Regions from separate parts of the Planococcus kocurii genome, predicted to be linked through region 2. Evidence: riboswitches for the same ligand, from Rfam matches in the RefSeq annotation. Region 2 holds a riboswitch; each other region holds the start of a gene.
The links. A riboswitch is a leader RNA that binds a small molecule or an ion and turns the genes downstream of it on or off. The one in region 2 is predicted to bind thiamine pyrophosphate.
Positions count from the first base shown of each region.

Region 1 (5,239 bases), 1.2 Mb from region 2:
CTCTGTTTTTATTTACTATGTAAAATATTACATAAGGTTATTAATTGAAATTCAAAACAAAAAACATGCAATACAAGAAAGACGAAAAAAAGGAAATTCTCTTTAAAGAGATTTCCTTTTTTGAAAAGATTTTTAGCTCAACCAAACGCCGCCAAGACAGCTAATAAGTAAAATCGTCATAAAAACACCAGACATGAAGATATCTATGCGACCTAATCGAATGGGGCAGTAATAAGCGCTTCTAATGTTACCTGTAAACCCGCGTGCTTCCATAGCAAATGCTGATCGTTCAGCCTTTCTAACGGCTCCAGCAAGCATGGGAATTAACACACGGCGCATAGCTAGTATTCGTTGCCAACTGTATTTCTTCGTTTCAACAACGCGCAGTCTTTGAGCTTGTTGGATTTGTAAAAATTCTTCTTTCATAACCGGTAAAAATTGATAGCCGACCATTACACCATACGCAAGCTTCGGGGAAAGCTTTAACTGTTGCATGAGACTCATAATAAACTTAACCGGATCGGTCGTAAAAGCGAATAACAAAGACAAAGTCGAGAACGCCATAACGCGAAAAGCTAGTGACAAAGCGTATGCCCATTGTGTATCAGTCACATCAATTCCAGCAAATGACCAAATAACGGTACCGCCAGTATTTGCGCCGAATACGACAGTAGTCCATAAATAACCAAAAGCACCAATCGAAAAAGGGAGCATGAAGACCAACCATAGCTTCCAATTTGTACGACTCATTGTGAGTTGTAAAAGAATGATGCCTAGCCAAAACAACAGGGGCGTCCACGGATTAAAAAAGAACGCAATAATAAGCATTGAAATCGTCACTAAGATAAATTTGATTGAAGGATTCATGTCATGCAAAAGATTTTGCAAGGTCAGCCACTCCTTTTGGTGCTAGTAAATGGTGTAACGTTAGCAGTCTTTCGTTCTGCCATACGTCTTTTGCTGCAAATTTACCTGTCAGCTCGCCACCTTTAATGAGTAGCACCGAATCAGCAAGGCTCGCCGCAAATTCCATATCGTGTGTCACAATCAAAAGCGTTGTACCTTCCCGAGAGCGCTGGTCAATCAATTCAAAGAGTTCGAGCAGCGCGGCAGCATCCTGCCCAGAAGTCGGTTCGTCCATCAATAGTACTGGGCGTTTATCGGCGAGCATAGCGGCAATCGCTACACGGCGTTTTTGTCCGTGGCTAATGGCGAAAGGATGAGCGTTGTGAATTTCATCTAGACGCAAGTTTGTCATTAATCTATCGAGTTCTGAGCGACTAGAGGCTCCTGAATAAGCGACTTCTTGAGCGACTTGTTGCGTCAAAAACAAATACTCAGGAGATTGTGGAACATAGCCAATGCCTTTTGACTCAACAGTACCGGTCGACTTTTTGTAAATACCACATAGTGATTTGACGAGTGTGGATTTACCGCTGCCATTAGGTCCCGCAATAACGACTATTTCACCGCGTTCAACTGAAAAGGATAAAGACGACAGCAATTGGCGGTTGTTAATCGTGAATGACAGTTCTTCAGCTCGTAATGCTGTGGTCTCTCGTATTGCAGAATAGCGTTTGGGGAATAAAACCGGCTCTCTCTGTGTAAAAGACTGGTCCACTACTAGACGACCATCCCCATCCAGTTGGATTTCTCGTTCGAAAAAGGAACCCCAACTGCTTAACCTGTGCTCAACCGCAACAATTGTTAAAGAAGATCTTGTCTGTAGTTTCTCTAGCCAGTCGACAAATTGTTGTGCTGTATACGGATCCAAGTGAGAAAGCGGTTCATCTAGCAATAACACTTCCGGGTCCATGATTAACGCACAAGCAGTTGCAACTCGTTGTTTTGTTCCACCTGACAACGACTGAATGACGGCTTTTCGCAGATAGGTCAGGTCCGTCAATTCTAAAACCGCGGTAATGCGAATGTCCATGTCTTCAAAAGGTGTATGCAAGTTTTCTAACGTAAACGCCAGTTCTTCTTCAACGGTAGGCATGCAAAACTGTGAATCAGGATCTTGAAAAACTGTTGCAACGCGGTGATTGATTTCTCCAGGGGCATAATCACTAGCTGGTTTTCCGAATAGACGAATTTCACCGTCTATTGAGCCATCGCAGTTGTCAGGATACAAGCGATTTAATATATACAAAAGCGTGCTTTTGCCGCAACCACTGGGTCCAGAAATGACTAGCTTTTCGCCTCGACAAACCGAGAACGAAAGATTTTCTAAGGTTTTTTTAGAGTCTTCAGGAAAGTGAAACGACACTCCATTTAAAGAGAAAATCTCTTCAGGCATTGATATCACCTTTTTTCGTTCGGGCAATGGCGTAACCGCGGAGTGATCCGGTCGCAAGTAAAGCGTCTCCGATATACTTTCCACCAATACCCGCAATTATTGCCCCACTAAGAACGCGAATCGTAAACATTAACGCGACGAATGATGGATCCAGTGCTGCATAACCAGAAATGAAGTAGCCGTAAACAAAGCTGAAAACAGCTGATCCGATTCCTGCAAGCATAAGCACCAAAATAGTGAAATGCTTATAACCGGTTAATGCAAATGCCGCTTCAGCACCGAGCCCTTGAATAACACCAGATAAAATGAGACGCGGGCCGACAGCATTGCCAATTAGGACTTCAATTGCCGCAGCCATCGTTTCAGAAAGAAAGGCAGCACCCGGCTTGCGGATAATATACATGCAGATTATTGATACAATAAACCAAATACCGAACATCCATTCATAAGCAAGTGGTCCAATTACAGCTGCCCAAATATTCGCTGCGTGAACAAACAATAAATAGACGATGCCGAAAACGACCGCAAATAACGACATCAATACCACTTCTTTTAATTTCCACGACTTCAACATATTATGCACCTCCATGAGACGGACTATTGATGCTCATGGATATGGTCATGACCAAATGGCGATGTTTATCAGAGCGGGCATTGGTGAATGCTTCTTCATAAAAATCGAATACCTCATGAATATCGCCATGAATACCGCTTGCGTAATGCATGGAATCGTTGAAAACGCCTTGATGTTTAGCGCGCTCGACTTCACGGTAAATTACTGCCATGTAATCTGGATTGTTCATCGGGTATAGCGCAAATTGTGAAGATACGTATTGTTGTGTGTTGTCGGTATTTACTAGCACATCGTCTTTTTCTAAATAGACATCACCTGACGAATCACCAGGACAACCAATTGAAAAAGTGCCGGACAGTGCGACATGTTCGCCTGTCTTTGCCGTCTGCAAGGCTAGAGCTTTAGCGACATTAAAGACGTGAACTTGCTTGCCTCGTATTACTGTAGAGACGTCGTCCGTATGCATCCAAACGTTCGATGTGTCGGTATCGTTTAACGCCCTTTTAATTACTTTGATAAAATCGCCAGTCATCGGATGCAGTGAAAAGCGAAATCCAACGATTGGGCTCGTGCCGCATTGCAGTGAGTCCATGAATAATTCCTCCTTAAAAATGTGCACAAAAAAGACCGCATCCGTGAAGATGCAGCCATAGTCTACAAATAATTAATAAAAGAAATTATTTCAGAAATGCGCCGCACTTCCTCACGCAGGTATTATCCTGATCGAGTTTTGAGGGATCGAAGCTTGCGCTTGCATCTCAGCCAAAGTGGGCACCCCTAGTGCAGAAAACGGTATGCGGTTTTTGTGTTCGGGTTGTTCCCGATGAGTTTAGTGTAGAGGAAGTGACTGAGGAAGTAAAGAGGGGATTTGGAGACAGTAGAAGTGGAGAGAGGGGGTTAAGAAAGAGAAACAGGTGAAAGTCGCTCCGATCGCTTTGGGCATGGCTCTCGCACTAAGTCAGGAAAGAACACCTGTCTTAGTGCTTCCCCGAGCCCGTGGACGCGCCTCGCTTGGTAAGTTGATAGTAGGGGAGAAGTAAAGTTATTTTTTTGTGATTTCTCATGAGCTTATAGTTTGTAATAGCTTGCGAAAATCCTTCAAAGCAATTAGTTCATAGAATAACAAACAGGTTTTCAAAACTTTTACGAATGTTTTTTGCTAATGAAATATCGGGCAGCATCATACGTAGCTTTTCGATAGGATAGTATTAGTAAAAATGAAAATCACAAGATTACTTTGCTTAATACTTGTATAAAATGGAAGAACTGCACTGTGAGATGGAATTGGAATAAGACAAGCATCATTCTTCTATATTCTCATGAAAATTTTAAGCTTCTTTTGGATACAGTTTGCAAGAAAGAAAAACAATTTCCTCAAATCAATTTTTGCATGTGGTGCGATAATTTAACGATGGCTTGGTATGAAGAAGATTTAGATGACCAGGATCAATTAACTTTGGGTGTTGCACGGGATATTGAAGCTTAATGGGATGTGCATTTTTCTGAGTTTTATTCTCGTAAAAAGAACAGGCTCATGAAAACGGGCCTCTCCAAATTTGAATTACCACATGAATGGTTTGAAAAATGGACGGCTGAGTTAGAGGGGAAATAATCAGGGAATTCCTGCATTTGAATGTAACTTAAGTGCAGTTAAGTTACATTCAGTTTAATATGAGTTGCATTTTTAATAATTTATTATTGTAAATGGAGCTCCTAATCCACTGAGAGTGGCTCGATATTCTCCAGGAGTCAGATCATAGTTTAAATCTTCAACATTAAGTGTCATTTTAGTTGAAGTGCCTGGATCGTGAACTATTGCCGGTTCCGTAAAAAATTCTTCTTTCATTGGAACCCGAAACCATCTATCTTCCACCTTTTTTTCAAGAAATACATCAAGACCCGTGGAGTATTCTTGCGTACTGTCATTCGTAATTACAATTTTAATATTTTCAACTGTTGTTGGGTATTCACTTTTTTCTGTCTTAATCATTACACCTTTTTCTGATGTCGGGCGTTCTAAAGGGGCTTTATCGGAAAGAAGTGATTGATCTTCTGTGACAAAAGACTCTTCAAGAGCCGGTTGCGATTCAGCTTTCTGACAACCCGTCAAGAGTAAAAGGAACACTAAAATACCTAAAGTACCTTGTAAATATTTTTTCATGATTTTCCTCCCAATGTACTTAAGGGTCTGAGTAAAATTTACTCATTGAAGCAGACGGCTAGAATTGAAAAAAGTTTCATTAGTGGAATTTTAAGGGAAAATTTCTTGTAAGAGAAATCTGGACTTGAAAATCAGATATGAATGTAACTTATTAGCAAGTAAGTAACGTTCAAAATCCCTCCATTGCTGGAGGGATTTCTTCATG
Region 1 covers NZ_CP013661.2:3,377,655-3,382,893, forward strand. The annotation lists gene AUO94_RS16515 (energy-coupling factor transporter transmembrane component T family protein) at 133-888, opposite strand; gene AUO94_RS16520 (ABC transporter ATP-binding protein) at 869-2,299, opposite strand; gene AUO94_RS16525 (ECF transporter S component) at 2,292-2,873, opposite strand; gene AUO94_RS16530 (YkoF family thiamine/hydroxymethylpyrimidine-binding protein) at 2,875-3,465, opposite strand; TPP riboswitch at 3,557-3,662, opposite strand; gene AUO94_RS16540 (immunoglobulin-like domain-containing protein) at 4,558-5,034, opposite strand.
Region 1: another riboswitch for thiamine pyrophosphate. It lies ahead of AUO94_RS16530 (YkoF family thiamine/hydroxymethylpyrimidine-binding protein); the one in region 2 lies ahead of tenA (thiaminase II).

Region 2 (5,239 bases):
TTAGGCAATTCATTTTTAACTGCTAAAATTTCTTTGACGCCAGCCGGTTTTTTGGCATCTGCTTTTGAAACTGTTCCAAAAATCGGACCCATTCCAACGTAATCTGCTCCCTCTCTACTAGCAATTTTAGCTTCTTCTACAGAATGAACAGAAACGCCTAAAATTTTGTCGGCTCCGATCAGTTGACGAACTTCTTGCGTCGCTGCATCATCCTGACCGATATGAACACCATCTGCTCCAATACTACATGCCAGCTCGACTTGATCATTGATAATAAACGGCACGCTGTACTCACGACACAATCGCTGGCAATGTAACGCAAATTCAAGTAGTGCTGAACCCGTCAATGCACCATCACCTTTTTCTCGCAATTGGAAATGGTTGATGCCGCCCCTTAATGCTGCCTCGACTACTTGCAAAGGGTCTCGAACTCCTGAGTTTTTTGAACCCATAATAAAATAGATGGATGATTTAGTAGAAAACTTCAATTTTATGTGCCTCCCTCTTTTCTACTATCCTAGCTTTATATGCCGCATGGTTTGTGGGTCCATGACCTTGTCCAATATTCAGTGGTTCACTAAGAGCCGCTTGAATAAATTGTTTGGCCGTAAAAATAGCGTCTTTTAGTTGCTGACCTTTTGCTAGCTCTGCTGTCACAGCCGCTGCAAACGTACAGCCAGTACCATGCGTTTGTTTTGTTGAAATCCGAGCTGATCGGTACACGAACGATTCCCCATTTGCCTGCAAAAAATAGTCTTCTGCATAGTCTCTATCCATTGCATGGCCACCTTTAATAACGACGGATTTCGCACCTAGTGACAAAATTTTTTCAGCTGCATGTTGACGACTACTAACATTTGTAATGGGGATGCCCGTCAAAGCTTCTGCTTCTGGAATGTTTGGGGTAACGAGTAATGCCAGTGGCAATAAATGCGTTTTCACTGCATCTACTGCTTCTTGCTGCAATAAATCCGCGCCCCCTTTAGCAATCATGACGGGATCCACAACGACATTTTTCCAGTCGAACTTGTGAATTGCGGTTGCCACTTCTTTAATAATTTCAGAATTGAATAACATACCTGTTTTTAAAGCCGTTAGTTCAAAATCGCTAGCTACCGCTTCTAATTGCATGTGTACGGCTTGTGCCGACATTGGGTAGATAGCGGAAACACCCATCGTATTTTGAGCAGTTACGGCCGTAATAACAGAGGTGCCATAGACATCCAGCTCTTGAAACGTTTTCAAGTCTGCTTGAATGCCTGCCCCTCCTCCAGAATCGGATCCAGCAATTGTTAAAGTTTGCGGTGTTTTTGTCATAGCACTCTCTCCTGTAAATAAATTTGTTCGGCGACTTCGCCGTCCGTTAAACTGGCTAGTCTATTCATGAAAGCAAGTTGAAAATCTCCAGGGAGACTCACGCTTTGACTAGCTAGTTCACCAGCAATCGCAAAATAGCGCAAAATAGCGCTCACTGTTTCTAACGGATTTTCAGAATCAACAGCAAGACCTGCAGCGACAACGCTACTCAGTAAGCAGCCTGTTCCTGTAATCGAAGCCATAATCGGACTTCCAAAAGGAATTTCATCAACACAGTCTCCGTCTGTCACACAATCTATTTTGCCCGTGACCGCTACAATCAAGCCCAACTGTTTCGCAGTAGACATAGCAAGCTCTTTAACGTCTAGAAGCCCCTCTCCGGCATCAACACCTTTAGACTGCCACTCTTTACCCGCTACAGCTGCGAGCTCTCCTGCATTGCAGCGAAGAACGCTGACGTCAACTGTCTCTAAAATTTCTCGAACAGCATGGATTCGGAAGTTACTTGCTCCTGCTCCAACAGGATCTAAAACAACCGGGATGCCCAATTGGTTTGCCTTTTTTCCAGCGATCAGCATACTTTTCAGCGACTCCGCGTGTAAAGTTCCAATGTTTAATGACACTGCCTGTGCTAATCCAGCGAGTTCCTCTACTTCTTCAGGCGCTTCTCCCATGATTGGAGAAGCGCCTATTGCCAATAGACCATTCGCTTGAAAATTCGAAACTACATGGTTTGTGATGCAATGAACCAACGGGTTTTTTTGTTTTATTTGTTGAAACATGTTAAACACCTACTTTTTGAGTTGGCTCTATAGACCAGGATTCTTGTCTCCAGGCTTGATCCCAAAAGTTCAATTCATAATAACTGCTTTTGCGGAAATGGTCTTTTAATTCTTTACGGCGTGCTTCTGGCAAGTCTTCTGACAACTGATTCATCCGTTCAATTTGTTCGTTGACCAGTTCACCAAATTCTTCGGACCCGTAAGTCTCAATCCACCGGTCATAAATCGGATGATCCGGTTTTGCATGTTTCAATCGCTCACCGATTTCGTAATACAACCAGTAACAAGGCAATATGGCTGCTAATACATCTGCCAATTCCCCTGCAGATGCGCGGTACATATGAGATACGTACGCATACGCTGTAGGTGAAGGTTCGAATTGGGACCAGTCTTTTTCCGTAACACTTAACATTTTCATAAATGATTCATGTAACGATAGCTCGGCTGTACTGGTATGTGTCGCATGAATTGCAAAGCGTTGCGTCGTTTCCATATCCTTTGCTTTAGACGCACCGAGTGCCTGAATTTTAGCAAAATGGGATAAGTAATAAGCGTCTTGCATGACATAAAAACGGAATATCTCGACTGGTAATGTCCCATCTTCAATTCCCTTTACAAACGGATGATCAAAACTTGCTTGCCATAAACTGTTACATTCTTTTCTCACTTCTGTACAAAATGTCATTTTCCTATCTCCTTTTCTGTATCTAGTTTCCGTGCCTTGCTCTGACAGGCACGGTCAATTTTCTTGCACAAAATAAAAACGCCGCTCCCCAATAAAGGGAAGCGGCGTATGCAGTCGATAAGAAAATAGCAGACGTTCCGCCACTTCCCTCCGCTGGTATGATCCAGATCAGGTTCAAAGGGTCCGAGCTTATGCTCATCTCAGCCGATATCCGGCTCCCCTAGTGGTGTTTTTAATTATGTTTTCGACATCACTATATCATAGATTCTACTAATTCTATAGTCTTTATACAATTCTTTTTGCTGGTTTGGTATAGAACTACGTGTACTTCTAAATGGTGTTCTCCAAAAACATTAATTAATAAACACGTCAATGTCATTTTTATTTTTCTCGACTAATTTTTCTACTAACCTATTATAGTCTTCCCCAAAGTCATCCATCCATGTTAGATCATTAACGTTTCCTCCCCCTAGTTTCTCCTCAAGATACGTATTGATATAAGCATTTTGTTCATTAATTTTTTTACCGTATTGCTTTTGGAATTCTTCGGGTGACATATCTAGTTTTTCAGCTTGAGCGATAGCATACGCACGCACTTGCTTTCCACCTTCATCTTTTGTATTCGCTGGAGGAAGTTTTTCAAATTCTTCCGAGGTTGTTTCTCCTGTAAGATGTGGAGAAATATCAAGGTTCATTTCCTGTACCTCTTGTTTGATCAACTCTACAGCTATTGCTGAATCCAAGTAATCTAATGCGCTATCGTCAGGATATAAAAATCGTAAATCCCCTATTGTAATTTCATGATTATTTACAATAGCGGCTACTTCATCATCTTCGTGTGTTGAAAGGCCGCTACAACTAGCTAAGGTGACTGCTCCAAGCAAAATTACTGTACACAGAACTTTCTTCAATCCCCCACTTCCTTTCTTAACCCATTATTTATAAACTTTTGACCAAAAATAATCGATTAGATAAATTACTCGTGCTACTAAGATTCATACGTTCTTAATGTTCAGAAAGTTTCATTTACTAAAAAAGTATTTTTTGAAAGACCATTGTTTAAAATAGTTTGTTTTCAGCATAAAAAAACGTTCCTGAAAATCAGGAACGTTTTTGCTTATTAAACGGTTACTTCTTTTTTCTCTTTTTTGATTTGCTTGCTTCGTAACTGTCCACAAGCAGCATCGATATCGGCGCCTTGCTCGTGACGTACGCCACAGTTGATGCCTTTTTTCTTCAATGCATCGTAGAAAGCACTAATGGCTTCTGGTGTACTTTGTTGATATTGATCGTGCTCATCAACTGAATTGTACGGGATCAAGTTCACGTATGACAAGTGACGCTTATCTTCTAGCAATTTCGCTAATTGATGCGCTTCTTCTACATGGTCATTGACGTCACGCAATAAAATATACTCAAACGTGATGCGACGGTTGGATTTCTCTAGGTAATAATCGATCGCAGCCATCAATTTCTCGATTGGATATGCTTTATTGATTTTCATAATACGCGTACGCAACTCATTAGTCGGTGCATGAATTGAAATTGCCAGGTTTACTTGTAAGCCTTCATCTGCATAATCGTAAATTTTTGGCACGATACCGCTTGTTGAAACGGTGATGTGTCGAGCTCCGATAGCCAAACCTTTTTGAGAATTAACGATGTTTAGGAAGCCCATCAAATTCGTATAGTTATCAAATGGTTCGCCGATACCCATTACGACGATGTGACTCACACGTTCTTCTTTTTGCTGTGTGTCAAAATGCGCTTGCACTTGCATAATTTGCTCAACGATTTCGCCCGCGTTTAAATCGCGGCTCTTTTTCAATAGTCCGCTGGCACAGAAACTGCAGCCAATGTTACAACCCACTTGTGTGGTTACACAAACAGAATTTCCGTATTTAAAACGCATTAATACCGTTTCGATCAAGTTACCGTCTTGCATTTGGAAAAGAAACTTAATCGTGCCGTCTGCAGATTCTTGCTTCACTGTTTCTTTCAACGTGCGAATCGCAAAGTTGTCTTCTAGCAACTGAACACAGTCTTTCGACAGATTGTTCATTTCTGCGAATTCAGTGACGCGTTTTATATACAACCAATCCCATACTTGTTCCGCACGGTATTTTTTCTGACCATTTTCTAAAAACCAGTCTTTTAACTGGTCTATCGTTAATCCATAGATGGAATTTTTCATTTAAAGAACCCTCATTTCAAATTTCACAATTGCTTATTATAATACTAAAAATAACGCTTGACAACAACTATTTTTGTTTAGACAGAAAAATCTGATTAATAAATGCTTTTATACCGCCTATTTCAAAAATAAAAAAAGGTAAAAAGAAGGATCTTTCCTATACGGAATTGCCTATTTAATTGAAGCTTATTGGAAACAATAAAACCAGGCGCTGTTAAGCAGACCTGGTTTCATTGATTTTTATAGAAGCGTTTTATTTCC
Region 2 covers NZ_CP013661.2:2,136,779-2,142,017, reverse strand. The annotation lists gene thiE (thiamine phosphate synthase) at 1-452, opposite strand, end outside; gene thiD (bifunctional hydroxymethylpyrimidine kinase/phosphomethylpyrimidine kinase) at 472-1,317, opposite strand; gene thiM (hydroxyethylthiazole kinase) at 1,314-2,099, opposite strand; gene tenA (thiaminase II) at 2,101-2,784, opposite strand; TPP riboswitch at 2,913-3,016, opposite strand; gene AUO94_RS10535 (hypothetical protein) at 3,138-3,695, opposite strand; gene rlmN (dual-specificity RNA methyltransferase RlmN) at 3,905-4,978, opposite strand.

Region 3 (5,239 bases), 1.3 Mb from region 2:
GCTACGAAGGTGCACGCGATTTAGAGCGCAATCAACTAGCAGCTATCGGCCTTAACACGTCAATTGTCCATGAAGATTTCATGATAGGCAGTGAGCACATGAATATTGATGGCATCACGATTGATGGTTCAAAAGAGCCTATCTTCCGAAACGGAAACTGGGCATTCTAAGAGGTGATGGAGATGAAGAAGTATTGGATGGCAGCAATGGCTGGTTTTCTATTGTTTAGTGGAACGGCCTCTGCGCAAGCAGCGATACAAATCCCTGCCGCGTATGTGGCAATCGGGGATTCACTAGCAGCAGGACAAACACCCAATCAACAAATAGATACGGGTTATACCGATTTGATCCATCAAGAACTAACACGCAATCAACCCGTGGCCTTTTATTCGAAAAATTTGGCATTTCCTGGATTTACAACGGCTGATGTGTTAGACAGTATACAAACAGATGAGGCGGAAAAAGTGCTTGGGTCAGCTAATCTGATAACGATATCAGCTGGAGCAAATGATCTGTTGCGTTTAGTGCAAAACGACTCGAAACAAGGTTCTTTGACTTTTCAACAACGTCAAGTAGATTTTGCGCTCAATGGAGCAAGAAAAAATATGGACTTAATCTTGTCTGAGCTTACCGAAAAATCTCCAGATGCCACTGTTTATGTGATGGGCTATTATTTTGCATACCCTCACGTCCGTGAAAGTCAAAAAAATGGCACGTCCAAACAACTGGATCGGCTTAATGAAATTCTTCGACTGTCAGCTGAAAAAGCGGGTGCTGTTTTTGTGTCAGTAGACCAACCATTTGGTGCAAACGGCGTGGATAAAATTCCAAATCCAGCCGATGTTCATCCGAACGTAATTGGTTACCAGGCGATGGCAAACGCATTTTTCGAAAACTATCAAGAAGCGTGGACTATAGAAAATTCTGAACTGCCACCAGCAAACCCGCTGTCTTTTGAGGAAATTATAGAAGCACAAGAACAGCAAGAACAGAAGAAACCAAAAGATAGCGAAGCTGAAGAAACGGCGAAGCGACCTTCTGATCAAAACAAAACAGGTTACTTGGCTTTACAGCAAGAAATCCCTTACGTTTAAAATGTGCGAAAATGCATATTCACTTTTCTCTAAATACTGAGAGGTTCACTTTTTTATGGAAGAAGAGTAGCTGTTTCATGCTAATAAAAAACGTTCCGGCATATATGCCAGAACGTTTTTTATTAGCGTTTTTTAGTAGGCTGTTTAGTAGGGGATTGACCTGCTTTGCCTTGTTTTCTTTTGTTTAATACTTTGCGAATAATGGGATATGCTATAGGGCCATATTTGATTGCAGATTTCAGTAGTCTTCCAATTGCCATTTAAATCTCTCCATTCATAATCGTAGTGATTGTTGTTTTCCCGAGTTCTCTATAATGCAAACCTTTTACGTCAGTTGCGCATGTGCCAGCAAGATGTTTTTGTATGCGTGAACACTTGAAATCGTTACATATTCCGCATTGCCATGCCAGTCGTCACCACTTGGTCCGAATTCAATGGCACCTTCACCGCCGTTTACGGCTGCATAATAACGTGTGTCGGCTGCGCCGTGCTGACCAAACAAAACAGCTTGTTGTTGTGTAGTAGCTGTAATTGCTTTTTGCAAGCTTTGAATAAATGGATTGTCTTTTGTAGTTGTTAGAGGAGGTGTAGATCCCGAAGCTTTATAATCCATAGTAACGTTCAAAGTCTCAGCCAAGTCCACCAATTGTCGAACGATCTCTTCTTTTTGCTGTCCTGGCATAAAACGGATATCGTAAGACATTTCACAAACTTCAGGAACGACATTATAGCGTTGTCCTGCTTTGATGATGGGCAGATTGACAGAAGGTTGCTCGTAATATTCGGTGGATTCTTTTCGGAACGGTAAATCGGCGACAGACAGATGGAATTTCATCGCAGATTCAATGGCGTTAATTCCTTCCCATGGACGACTACCATGAGCAGGTTTTCCTTTAAAAACCATATCCATTCTCAAAATCCCTTTAGATTGAAGCCCGACTTTTAATCCGGTAGGTTCTCCGCAAATGACAAAATCACCGTGGAATCCTTGTTCGACGAGCCACTTGGATGTATGGCGTCCGCCAATTTCTTCATCAGTGACAATATGTAACTGCACTTCGCGAGTTACGAGGGAACTGTCGAGTTCGACAAACGCCTGCATCATGGCTGCAACTCCGGCTTTCATGTCAGCAGCGCCTCGCCCGTAAAGTCGATCTCCTTCTTCAACAGGTACAAATTGCTCTTTATGACCCGGAACTACATCAACGTGACCATTCCAGACAATCGTCTCTTCTCCTTGCCCTTTAACAGCTGTCAACATCAAGTAGCCTTTATTGTCATGAACCTTCACGGATTCTCCTTTGGTTTTTAGCCAATCGGCACAGAAAAGAAGAGCTTTGTTGGCACCCTCTTTGGTATCACTTTGAATCTTTATCAATTCTTTTAACAATTCAATCATCCTTTTGGCAAGCCTAATATCCCGGCTGCCTCCACCACCTTTCAAGTATCGTAACTATTCTCATCTTTACCCTATCACATCATCTTAAAACGATGTTGCATAAAAGAACAGTGTTGTGTATAATACAGGTGACTGTTAATATAGTTGTATACACCACAAGGGGAGCTTTTGCTGAGAGTGAACATTTGTTCTTACCCTTTGAACCTGTAAGTTAACACTTGCGCAGGGATGTGGATGGAAACCGGCTCTTACAACGACGCCAGGCTCTGTCCTGACGTCGTTTTTAATATGGTTTTATTCACGACCCTTCTGGTGATGTACACAACACCTAAGGAGGAAGTCATGAGAAATAAAAAAGTATTGTTGATGACAGAAATTGCAATTTTCGCGGCTCTTGGATTTGTGTTGGATTTCATTTCTTTCCGGATGCCACAAGGCGGCTCGGTCAGCTTGGTAATGATTCCAATTGTTTTAATTGCTTTTAGAAGAGGTGCAGGTGCCGGAATTCTAACTGGGATTTTAGTCGGGCTCCTGCAAATCGTTTCTGGATTTATCTCTGTCACCCCATTATCGTTTGGGTTTGTTGTCATGCAGGTCTTGCTGGATTATATTTTAGCGTATGGAGTTGTTGGGGTAGCGGGCGTTATGCGTGCAAAGTATATGCAACATGCGCAAGCTAAGCAAACGGGTAAAATGATAACGGCTATAGTAGTAGGAGTGCTAATCGCTTCTGTGTTGCGCTACTTGGTCCATGTTATTACAGGTATTTTGTTCTTCGGCATGTTTGCTGAAGGCAATGTGATCATCTATTCGGTCATCTATAATGCAACTTACATGATACCGGTATTCTTGCTTGCTGCTTTTGTCTGTGCTGCGCTTTTTGCGGCTGCACCGAAATTGGTAGATGCAGAAGCTTGAAATGGTAGAAGGCTGTCTTTTGACAGCCTTCTTTTCAATCTTTGGATTCAGAACTAGTTAGACCTGTAGAAGAGAATCCCTTTTAATTTTGTGGTATAATTCTTGAATAGAAAAGCTTGAAAGAAGGGTCATTGATGATAGCAACTAATGAAAAAGAGATTGAAATGTTAAAAAAAGCTGGCCAAATGGTGGCTGAAATTCGGGAAGCGATGAAAGCTGCCACAAAAGCTGGAGTCACGACAAAAGAAATCGACGAACTGGGCGGTCAATTATTTGAGGAGCTGGGTGGCGTTTCCGGTCCAAAATCAGAATATGATTTTCCTGGGTATACATGTATCAGCGTCAACGAAGAAGTGGCTCATGGTATTCCAGGTAGCCGTGTCATCCAAGATGGAGATATTGTGAATATCGATGTTTCGGGGTCATATGAAGGATTCTTCTCTGATACAGGAATTTCATTTGTTGTAGGCGAAGGACATGCTGAAAAAGAAAAAATTTGTGAAGCAGCTGCTTCGGCATTTGACCGCGCGATGACGAAAGTCAAAGCCGGTGCAAAACTCAACCAAATTGGTAAGGCTGTTGAACGTGAAGCGAAAGAGCAAGGTTTGTTCGTCATCAAAAACTTGACTGGACATGGCATAGGTAAATCACTTCACGAAGCGCCTCAACATATTTTAAATTATTACGATGCTTGGGAGACGACGATTTTAAAAGAAGGCATGGTACTTGCAGTAGAGCCCTTTATCTCTCAAAAAGCCGAGCACATTATCGAGTCAGGTGATGGCTGGACATTTATAACACCGGATCAATCATTGGTCGCGCAAATCGAGCATACTGTATTGGTAACAAAAGGTGAACCGATTTTATTGACTAAACTAAACAGCTAACATAAAAAGAGATTCGGTGGAATAGCCGAATCTCTTTTTTATGTTAGTTGAATGTGAATGCAAAAAATCTGCAGACAAGCTCGCTCTAATCGAGTCTCTCGCAGATTTATTGAGTAGGTGCCGTTCTTTTTTTTATGAGCAAAATACCGGTTAAGATAACGCCGCTCAAGAAAAGAGATGCGGTTGTTACTAACATTTCGTCTGTACCGTGTTTAACAGCAATTCCAATGAACGCCCATATAAAGACCAAAGCGAAAGGAATATCCATATGATGAAACCGAATATGCAAAGCGATTGCAGTCGCGACTGTCAACATAATAACTGTCCACAGCTGATCGCTCAACCCCCAACCGCTCCAATTGTAAAAAGTTAAGACGAAACTGATGTTGGCTATAGTGGCTACACTAATCCATCCCATATTGATTGAAATAGGCAGCCGTTCAGTAAACGATCTTTCCGAATTTCCATATTGCAGATAAAGAGCAATCAACGCTATCAAGTAGCCAAGCATGGCAACAATGGACCAGGCAAAAAACTCATAATGCCATAACAGGAGCCAACTTATATTGAACAGGCAGCTTAAGACGAAAAACAAAGTGATCTTGTATGAAGGGGTCTGTCCTTTTCTTAAACGTATCCAGAAAGCAACAATCCAAACAGCCAGCAAAAGATAGATGATGGACCAAATTGAAAATACGTAACCGGCTGGTGTAAACAAGACTAACAGTCGGTTAGACACGTCACCTGTAGTTTGATCGTTTAACGGCAAGGTATTTGCCAAAGTATTCATGACAACGACAGCAATAAAAGAAATTGTCATAAGTAAAATACGAATCATGCAGAATCCCTCCTTCATTTTAGTATACCTGTCGTCGTTTCAATCAACAATTAACCTTTTCCAAAAAAATCCCTAAACATGTCGATAAGGTGAAGTATTAGCT
Region 3 covers NZ_CP013661.2:787,827-793,065, reverse strand. The annotation lists gene AUO94_RS04120 (aminopeptidase) at 1-170, shown strand, start outside; gene AUO94_RS04115 (SGNH/GDSL hydrolase family protein) at 183-1,094, shown strand; gene AUO94_RS17345 (hypothetical protein) at 1,217-1,354, opposite strand; gene AUO94_RS04110 (M20 family metallopeptidase) at 1,420-2,493, opposite strand; TPP riboswitch at 2,642-2,739, shown strand; gene thiT (energy-coupled thiamine transporter ThiT) at 2,836-3,411, shown strand; gene map (type I methionyl aminopeptidase) at 3,546-4,298, shown strand; gene AUO94_RS04095 (tryptophan-rich sensory protein) at 4,405-5,136, opposite strand.
Region 3: another riboswitch for thiamine pyrophosphate. It lies ahead of thiT (energy-coupled thiamine transporter ThiT); the one in region 2 lies ahead of tenA (thiaminase II).